Regions from separate parts of the Oceanobacillus sp. FSL K6-2867 genome, predicted to be linked through region 2. Evidence: riboswitches for the same ligand, from Rfam matches in the RefSeq annotation. Region 2 holds a riboswitch; each other region holds the start of a gene.
The links. A riboswitch is a leader RNA that binds a small molecule or an ion and turns the genes downstream of it on or off. The one in region 2 is predicted to bind preQ1.
Positions count from the first base shown of each region.

Region 1 (3,282 bases), 600 kb from region 2:
ACATTTCCAAGCCTTTTTTGGTCAATTGCATCTTCCGCTCTCGTTTATCCTCACTCGGCAACCGTTCAATTAATAGTTGTTCCTCCAATCGCTTCACGGTTCGAGATATTGTTGGCTTCTCTACATCAAGATAATTTGTTATCTCTACAAGCGTAGCCGAACCAGACTGTTTTAAATAATAGACAATACTCCATTGGGAATAATATAAGCCAACTTCAACTAACTGCTCATTTAATTTCTTCCTGAAAGCCCTTGTAAATTGCATGTTTAATTGAAAAAATTGCTGCGACAATTTAAACACCCCCATTAAAAAGTTACCTAAGTAACTATATACTATTTAAGCTTAAAAGTCTAGGGAAGATGGAAATATTAATTAGATAATCTTTCCCTTAAAGAGTTCATTTATATGGATACCTTTTTTTATTAACTTTTTATACATAATGCAACCTTTCTTTGGGATTATAACAATAGTGGTTTAACCAAAATTTATGTACTTTTACACGAATGAATGGAGGCTTTTATATGGTTCAACAAAACCCGCACAATCAGATTCAACAAGCTACGCAGCTTGTTCAGCAGTCCATGGAATCAATCCAATCAGCAAAAGATCATGCGAGCGTGGATCACCAGCAATACTTACAAGCTACTGAACAGCTGCAGCAGGCTGAGGATGTATTGCAGCAAGCGCAGAACCAATATGGAGAGCAAGTACTGCAGAATCCACAATTTCAGCAGACTCAGGAATTGCTGCATAATTTAAGACAGCAGCTGCAAAAGGTAGAACGTCAAGAAAATAGAAACCTTTAATGAGAACCTCTTGAAGATTGAGATGAAGCCAAGTATGCGACAATCATAATTAAAAAGAATAAAGGAATCGTCATTTTTTACATTTGACGATTCCTTTATTTTAATTACTAACTCAAAATAGGCTTTAACATTTCTACAAGTAACTATTCAATTGGTATGTTTAAATATTTTTTGCGTCACAATTCAGCCAAATTTATTTTAGCGATTATCAACCTTTTCTGGATACATATCATGATTCAGCATACGGTGTTCTGCCATTTGTTCATATTTCGTACCAGGCTTTCCGTAGTTGCAATATGGATCAATGGAAATACCACCACGCGGCGTGAACTTCCCCCATACTTCAATATATTTTGGATCCATCAGCTTAATTAAATCGTTCATAATAACATTTACACTATCCTCATGAAAGCCGCCATGGTTGCGATAGCTGAATAAATATAGTTTGAGAGATTTACTCTCTACCATTTTCACATCAGGTATGTAGCTGATATAAAGCGTTGCAAAATCGGGTTGTCCCGTCATCGGGCATAACGTTGTAAACTCTGGAAAATTCATTTTTACAAAATAATCCCGATCTTGATGATTATTTTCAAATGCCTCAAGCACTTCTGGGTTATATTCATATACATAGGCCGTTCCTTGATTCCCTAATAAAGTAAGACCTGATAAATCTTGTTCTTTCATGTTAATTACCTCCACTTATTTGTTTTTGATAAATTATCTACTATGAAGACCACTACAAAAAAGCCGTGCACCCTAAGGCACACGGCTTTAATCGCATCATTTCCCTTAGTTTTTTATAGAGGGTATAAGCTAAGAACCTCTTTCACATATTTACGAGCTTATTATATAGAGGAAATTTGTATATGTCAATTTGTTCAAAACAGCAAAGCTGAAAGTTTAAAGTAATCCACCAATGTTTTAAGGTTAATTTTCTATTTCTATAGATTTTTCTGTTAATAAGCGTTATAATATGTAGAATTTCTGTTTTTTAAAAATTCATTATACAAAAGGGGAATCGGTACAATATGAAAGCAATCAACTTTATCAGCAACTTTGCAAACAAGAATTTTGCTTTAATCACAATTATTATTGCAATCATCGCTTTTAATTTACCAAACCAGTTTTCTTGGCTCAATTCCTACATCAGTATTCTTTTGGGTATCGTTATGTTTGGAATGGGATTAACATTGAAACCAGTTGATTTCAAAATTGCTTTGACTAAACCTAAACCAGTTATTGCTGGTGTCGTGCTGCAATATACAGTCATGCCGCTAATTGCGTTTACTATTGCCAAGCTATTGGATCTGCCACCAGAATTGGCAGCAGGAATTATTCTTGTCGGATGTGTACCAGGCGGCACTGCATCAAACGTAATGGTCTACCTTGCTAAAGGGAATGTACCTTTGTCTGTTGCAATGACATCCATTTCTACAATGCTTGCGCCGATTATGACACCGGCAATTTTATATTTACTTGCAGGACATTGGATGCCCGTGAACCCATTCCAAATGTTTTGGTCGATTATTCAGGTCATTATCATTCCAATTATTCTCGGAATCATCATTCAGAATTTTTTTCCTGTGGCAGTTGAAAAAAGCGTCCAAGCCTTGCCATTTATTTCAGTTGTTGCAGTATCAGGTGTCGTGGCAGCAGTAGTTTCCGGAAATACTGAGAATATTGCCTCAGCAGGTATTCTTGTCTTTATTACGGTGATTCTGCATAATATTTCCGGATTATTTCTCGGCTATATCATTGCGACACTATTAAGGCTTGACGCTGATACAAGACGCACTATTTCATTTGAAGTAGGCATTCAAAATGCCGGTCTTGGAGTCTCACTTGCTAATACACATTTTCCAACTATGCCACTAACTGCATTGCCTGGCGCAGTAGCGGTTGTAACACACGTTATTAACGGATCGATTCTTGCGACGTTCTGGTCAAGAAAACCATTGAAGCAAGATAAATTACAGGCTAAAGAAGTAGTAGAGATGAAAAAGACAGTTTAGAAGTATGGAAAAGACTTAGCTCATTACTACTTATATGGGCTAAGTCCTTTTTCATTAATATGATGAGGTTCTAATTTCACCTAAACCTTTTTAACAAATTCAGATTTCAATTTCATCGCTCCAAAACCGTCAATTTTACAGTCGATATCATGATCTCCATCAACTAAGCGAATACTCTTTACTTTCGTTCCAACCTTCACAACAGATGAGCTCCCTTTTATTTTCAAGTCTTTAATTACTGTGATTGTATCGCCGTCTTTTAAGACATTCCCATTTGCATCTCGAATCACTTGCTCATCTTCATTGTTTTCTTTGCCTGATTCTAAAGTCCATTCATGCGCACACTCTGGACATACAAATAGATTTCCATCTTCATATGTATATTCCGATTCGCACCTTGGACAATTTGGTACTTCATTCATCTTATTATTCCCCCATCTACCATATATGCTCTTATCAT
Region 1 is NZ_CP150144.1:1,036,490-1,039,771, forward strand. It holds gene NSQ77_RS04995 (MarR family transcriptional regulator) at 1-292, opposite strand, end outside; gene NSQ77_RS05000 (hypothetical protein) at 523-807, shown strand; gene queF (preQ(1) synthase) at 1,006-1,494, opposite strand; PreQ1 riboswitch class I at 1,594-1,640, opposite strand; gene NSQ77_RS05010 (bile acid:sodium symporter family protein) at 1,839-2,822, shown strand; gene NSQ77_RS05015 (zinc ribbon domain-containing protein YjdM) at 2,903-3,244, opposite strand.
Region 1: linked by a shared signal. The riboswitch ahead of queF (preQ(1) synthase) and the one ahead of NSQ77_RS08095 (QueT transporter family protein) in region 2 are both predicted to bind preQ1.

Region 2 (3,282 bases):
TTATGGAGAAACCTTTTCGAATTGGGGATTGGATTATGACACCGAGTGTGGAAGGAACGATTGAAGAGATTACGTTCAGAAGCACTAAAATAAGAACCTTTTCAGATGCTTTAGTGACCGTTCCAAATGCAACGTTGGCTAATGAATCAATTACAAACTGGAGTAAAATGGAAAAGAGGCAAATTTCCTTTAATGTACAATTCCCTCCTGATACGCCAAGCGAAGAATTGCAAGATTTTATTAGACAAATGGATTATTTATTGAAGAATCACTCTGGAATTGATCAGGAAACAATTCTTGTAAACTTTGATAAGTATCAAGCGGATGGCTTGGATGTATTTCTGTATTTCTTTACAAAAACAACGGTATGGAAGGAATACTTAGATATAAAAGAAGAGATCAATTTCCATATTCTTGATTTACTTCATAATCAAGCAACAATCGAAGTGATGGAAAATAGCACGGTTGATCAGTATGAAGCAGAGGAAGATTAAAATCCGGATGGAATGGTACGGGATAGTCAGAAATGAATCATTCTTTGCTTCCCCCCTTTTTCAACAGGGGGAAGCAAAGAATGATTTGATGTTTTTAGGAAGTAGTAATTGTTACTTTCGATTCCTCTAAAGCTGCTTCTTCATAGCTGGCGATTAATCCCTTAGCTGAAAGATCATTCTTTGATATAACTTTTTGTTTCACGATAACATCAAACGGCTCTTCAAATGGAAAATCATCCAGTACAACTGTGTTCCCATTTTTCCAATGCAATTGTAAGGTGGAATTGCAAAATTCGTGCAATGCTTGATTCATGGGAATTCCTTCTTTAAAAAAAGGATGTTCTGCTTCTTTATCAATGCCAGGTTCATTCACACAAAGATATAAAGAAAGGTTATCACTGAATTGAATAAGACCGTAATGAAAATTAAACAAACGTTTGTTGAATGCATTTCGGGTATCAATAATTGCCTGTTGTCGTGTGTTTTCTGTTGTAACAAATTCCTGAGCTTCTAATGAGGTATGATTCATAAGGAAGCGTTTATAGTGCTCGCTGCATAAGAGAGCCGCATATGAATCTACCTGTTCGACAACATCAATCCCATGCTTATAAAGAACAATTTTTGGCTGAATGGGGAAATCGAAAAAAGAGTAGGGGATTCCTTTTTCATCGTTCAGAAATGGTTGTTTGTCAAACTCCTTCCAGCCACAGTCATGCTGGTATGCTGCAAATTCAACAGAGCTTCGTAAATCAACTCCTGGAAAGTAATCTTTTTTCCATCGTTTCACAATATCACCGGAAATAGCTGCATGGTGATCCTGCTGAATCAATATAAAATCGTGATCACGTTCTCGAACAATCATGCTATCCATCCTCTCCGACTTTACGTAACCTTAGTATAAGCAAAATCTGCATATGATGGAAATAAAACAACCCCTTCATTCGCATGCGAATGAAGGGGTTGTTTTAAATAAGACGACCAAATTTTAATCGCTTATTGAGGGCGTAAATAATTGGAATACCGATAGCTAATACAACGAACTCACCAACAGCGGTTGTATACCATGTCAACATGAATGGAAATTGTAAAGCTAGCTTCAATTCAAATGCGATAATAAACATATTGAACGTAAAGACTATAGTATTCGCAGCGAGCAGCACCCAAATATTTTTAATATATTTTGCTAGTAGGATGATGATAGCTAATGAAATTGCGGAATGTGCTACGCCAAAGACTAAATCAAACCACCCTAAAGGTGAAAATAATAGGTTATATAAAAATACCCCTATTACAATTCCGAAAAAATACCGCTTATCGAATACGATAAGATGGTTAAATACCTCAGAAACCCGGAATTGGATGTTTGTAAAACCGAATGGAACAATAAGTGCGGAAACAGCAATATATAACGCTGCTATTAGCCCATTCACCACAAGGGTTCTTACTTTCATTGTTAATCTCTCCTTAGTTTTTTATCGTGGGATGTTTTCGAACCACGTGAAACATATGCTATCATACCAGTGTTTATAAGCTGTTGTAAATACTATTGTGTAAAATTTACTAATGGAAAAGATAGGCACATTACATAAACACTCCTCATACAATGAATTTGGAATAGTAATGAAGGGAATGAGTAAAGTGTATTATTTTTATCCTTATCCTTTGCCGTACTATACGAACATGCCGCATTATCCTTACGATAGACAGTTCTGTTATGGAAGTCTTATGAATGAACAATTACAAGAGAAACAAGATTTTCGAATTAAGGATTATGGCCCGCAGCCATTTGTTATTAATATTAACCAGGCTGCAAGAAATAATAATACGTATCGTACTGCCATGTGGACAGGAGAGCATCTGCAAGTTACATTAATGAGTATTAATGTTGGTGATGATATTGGTTTAGAAATGCATCCCGATACCGATCAATTCCTGCGAATAGAGCAAGGGCAAGGGATTGTAAGAATGGGGGAAAGCAGTAATAACTTGAATTTTGAACGAAGCGTGTATGACGATTCGGCAATTATGGTGCCTGCTGGAACATGGCATAATGTAATCAATACAGGCAATATTCCATTAAAGCTTTATACCATATATGCACCCCCGCATCATCCGCATGGTACTGTGGAGGCAACTAAGGAAGAGGCAATGCTGGAAGAATAGAATAGTGTTTCCCTGTTAAGGACACTGGAAGCTGGTATGTAGAGATAAATTATATCCAGCAATATGAAAGTTTAATTATTTAAGAACAGTTTACGCTTGTGTGTATTTTTTCCGTTTTCTGTATTTAAAGGCTAACCATGCAGTTTTCAATGAAGAATAGGTTCCAACTGCCGCAGAGCCATAAAAAGCACCCATAAATATACCGGCCCATAAATCTCCCCTATGACTGATGAAGATGGAAATAATAAATCCGATTACGCTTGCTATGGTAGGAAAGTATTGACGTGGAATAGGAAATAATTTAAAGCACTGGGTTAATAACACGACAGCAGGTACAGCAATAACACCGTCCCAGAAATTTGTATGAATAGTTGGGAAGTCCATAAGAATCGATTCCTTTCCTGTTAAATACTTAAAAACTTCAATTGAGCGATTTATTTTCTAAAACAATGATTTTACTATTTCTTGAAATACTTGCTTTCTTGGTCTGTTCAACTAATCGATTAATACGATTGCAGCACTGTTTAGCACCAACTATAAGTAATGGAACACCGATAAAGTCAATATGCAGACCTCTAGAGAAAAATCCTCCGATTGACATTGCTAAAGGTACAGTTGGTGAAGT
Region 2 is NZ_CP150144.1:1,638,947-1,642,228, reverse strand. It holds gene NSQ77_RS08105 (mechanosensitive ion channel family protein) at 1-494, shown strand, start outside; gene NSQ77_RS08100 (DUF3891 family protein) at 589-1,356, opposite strand; gene NSQ77_RS08095 (QueT transporter family protein) at 1,460-1,945, opposite strand; PreQ1 riboswitch class I at 1,953-1,997, opposite strand; gene NSQ77_RS08090 (cupin domain-containing protein) at 2,124-2,657, shown strand; gene NSQ77_RS08085 (hypothetical protein) at 2,748-3,041, opposite strand; gene NSQ77_RS08080 (DUF3189 family protein) at 3,079-3,282, opposite strand, start outside.

Region 3 (3,282 bases), 540 kb from region 2:
ATTTCAGCAGTAATTTTTATGAGCTGGTTGATTTACAGGTGATCAGCAATGCAAAATTCCCTTCCGCCAATGTGGAATTAAAGAAAGCTGGTCAAACCTTGACAGGAAGTGCTGTTGGGTCTGGCCCCATTGATGCTTTATATTCCGCAATAATGGATGGATGTGAATTAGATATAAAGTTGATTCAATACGATATAAGGAGTATTTCAAAAGGAAAAGAAGCATTAGGCAAAGTGAAAATACAAGTTGAATATAAAGGGGAAACATATATCGCCAAAGCATCAGATACCGATATCTTAAAGGCAAGTGCAGATGCGTATATTAATGCAATAAATAGCATTGTGATTGATCATTTACTTCCAGTTAGCTAATATATGTTTTAATTGGATGTGAAAAATGAGTAACTCTAAATAAACAATAACTCCTCTATTTAAAATTAAATAAATTAGTGATGTTGCCAGCATGTAACGATAGGAAACAGTGAGTGCAATAGGATGAATCATGAATTATACTTATTATTGCAATTTCAAAAAAGAATCCATTTTAAATTGGAATGAACAATTAAAATGGATTCTTTTTACTGACAATAACTATAAAAGTTGGTTATAAGGCTAATAGATTAAGGATAAAGATTCTTTATCAAACACCACGTTTGTTGCCCCATAAATAAGTGTGAAGCTGTGGCAATACCCGAACATCGTTCAATTCTGCACTATTCATTACAAGATCAACCAACCGTTCGTATTTTTCAAGCAAATATGGCAACAACTTGTCCTGTTCTACTGTTCCCAAATCATCATTACCCACCTGCAGAAACAATTCTACATCAGGATACCTTTTGTGTATGTTAATGGCATATTGCAAATCTTCTTTTCCAAAGATGACCACCTTTAAACTGAAATCCCCCTGTTGATTTTGCTTTAATGAATGGATGATAAAATCCAATGTTTCAAAATTTGTTGTCATCCCAGAGCTTGGTGGCTTTGGAGAAATTGTTAGATCATCTATCTTTGTAAACCATTGCTGCCATCTGCTGCCTTGCGTTTCTAATGCAACCTTCACTTGATTTTCATGAAGTAAATCTACCAATGTATTCAATTGTGCCAATAATCCTGGATTCCCACCAGAGATGGTAACATGCTGAAATCGTCCACCACCCTTTTCAAATAAGGCCTCCACTATTTTCTGCGGTTTCATCATTTGAATCGATTCTTTTTCTGAACCGTCCCAGGTGAATTTCGAGTCACACCAGGAGCAGGAATAATCACAGCCGGCCGTTCTGACAAACATCGTTTTTTGGCCAATGACCATTCCCTCACCTTGAATGGTTGGACCAAATATTTCAAGTACAGGTATTTTTCTCATAATGTTTTCTCCTTTGGTCGGTAAATACAATAGCTCGTGGGCGTTTCCCTTAAATACACCTGAACACATGTTGGCTTATTCGGCAAGGTGTTTAGGAATTCCTGAATGATTTCATATATAGTCCTGGCAACCACTTCTGTTGTCGGAAAATATTCAGCGTCTTGGTCAGAGAATCTATCGTCTTCATTCATCAAACGATGATCAAATCTCTTATGGATTAAATCCTTTATTTCTTTAAAATTAACCAAAAAACCTGTGTGATCAAGTTCGTCTCCTGCAATGGTAACATTTGTAAAATAGGTGTGCCCATGCATATTTTGACATTTCCCAGCATCCTCATGTGGTACATAATGAGCTGCGGCAAATTGAAAATCTTTATTTAGTTCATATGCATAGGGATGTTCTATAACTGGATAAATCTGTTGCATCATGAATCATCACTCCTTCTTTTATTTTGTATCTTTGGGAGCTTGTATCCATCCAATAAAGAAAAGCGTAAGCACCCGTTTAGCGACGTACGGACTGCGCCCCGAAATTTGGGGTGGTTCGACCTGTCGAACATTCCTACGTAGGAGATAAAGGAAACACGACAAACGGAGTGAGTCGATGTTGACTTTCACCACAAGGGTATAAGTGCGACTAGGCCTCTGGCACAGCCAGTCGGCAAGTCTTCTTTATCGTACGGAGGTGAGGGAAGTCTCGCTAGTCGCTGGGCGCTGGAGCTAGACAAAAAAAGACAACACTAAGTAGATGCTGTCCGGCTCCTTAGTTTTTTATAGAGGGATGGAATTTCGAACCTCTCCTGCCAATACGCAGATTCTATTATTCACTTACCATATTACTTTATCATATCTGTTATTTAAGATTAAGGAATATATGTCAATTTTAATTTTACTGTTATAATCTAGCTTTAATTGTATTAATTTATCCGAATAGCCAGCTCTAACTTTTCCTACTAAAAACAATTGGAAGAGAAATTGAGGAAACACTGAACTGCCAAGGATTTGGGCATAAAAAGGACCCAGAAATCGCAAAAGTACTATTTAACGAATCAGGGTCGGGATTAGCAAATGTTTATTTTTGATCTACAATCGTTGTACAACCAAAATAAACATCTCCGAAATCCCCCACCTCAAACCCGCATTCCACCGTTTTCGTTAAAATAAAGTTTACCTAAGAAACCTCCATTTTTAGACTTTTTCGGATCAAAAATGACCGTTTTTCGGGCCATTTTCGGCTGTTTTTTCATGGTTTTTTCGGAGTTGGAATAAAGTTCTCCTAGAATGTTGCATGGTGAAAAGAAGAGAAAACCGAGACAAGACAAGGGTTTAGCATGAAAAAGACCCGGAAATCGGAAATGTTTATTTTCACGAAATCGGGGTCTGAATCGGTAATGTTTATTATGTTTCGGGATTGTTTATTTTAGTTAGACAATCGTTTCTCCAACCAAGTAACTGCCTCCACATGATTCGTGCTAGGAAACATGTCTACTGGTTGTACTTCCTTTGTCACGTATCCGCCATCCTCTAAAATTCGAAGATCTCGTGCTAATGTAGAGGGATTGCAGGATACATATACAATTCGCTTTGGCTCCATATCAATCATTGCCTGTAAGAAATCTACTTCACAGCCTTTACGTGGCGGATCAACTACAATAACGTCTGGCGTAAGGCCTTGTGCTTTCCATTTGGGCATTACCTTTTCAGCCTGTCCTACTGTAAATTCGGCATTAGTAATACCATTTAGGGCTGCATTCTTTTTAGCATCCTCAATTGCATCCGGCACCACTTCAATTCCGTAAACCTTTTTAGCCTTTTGTGCTAAAAATAAAGAAATTGTACCAATGCCACAGTATGCATCAACCACAATATCATCGCTACTGATGTTTGCAAACTCTAACGCTTTATCATACAGCAC
Region 3 is NZ_CP150144.1:1,100,205-1,103,486, forward strand. It holds gene NSQ77_RS05350 (2-isopropylmalate synthase) at 1-371, shown strand, start outside; gene queE (7-carboxy-7-deazaguanine synthase QueE) at 640-1,368, opposite strand; gene queD (6-carboxytetrahydropterin synthase QueD) at 1,362-1,796, opposite strand; PreQ1 riboswitch class I at 2,125-2,171, opposite strand; gene rlmD (23S rRNA (uracil(1939)-C(5))-methyltransferase RlmD) at 2,788-3,282, opposite strand, start outside.
Region 3: linked by a shared signal. The riboswitch ahead of queD (6-carboxytetrahydropterin synthase QueD) and the one ahead of NSQ77_RS08095 (QueT transporter family protein) in region 2 are both predicted to bind preQ1.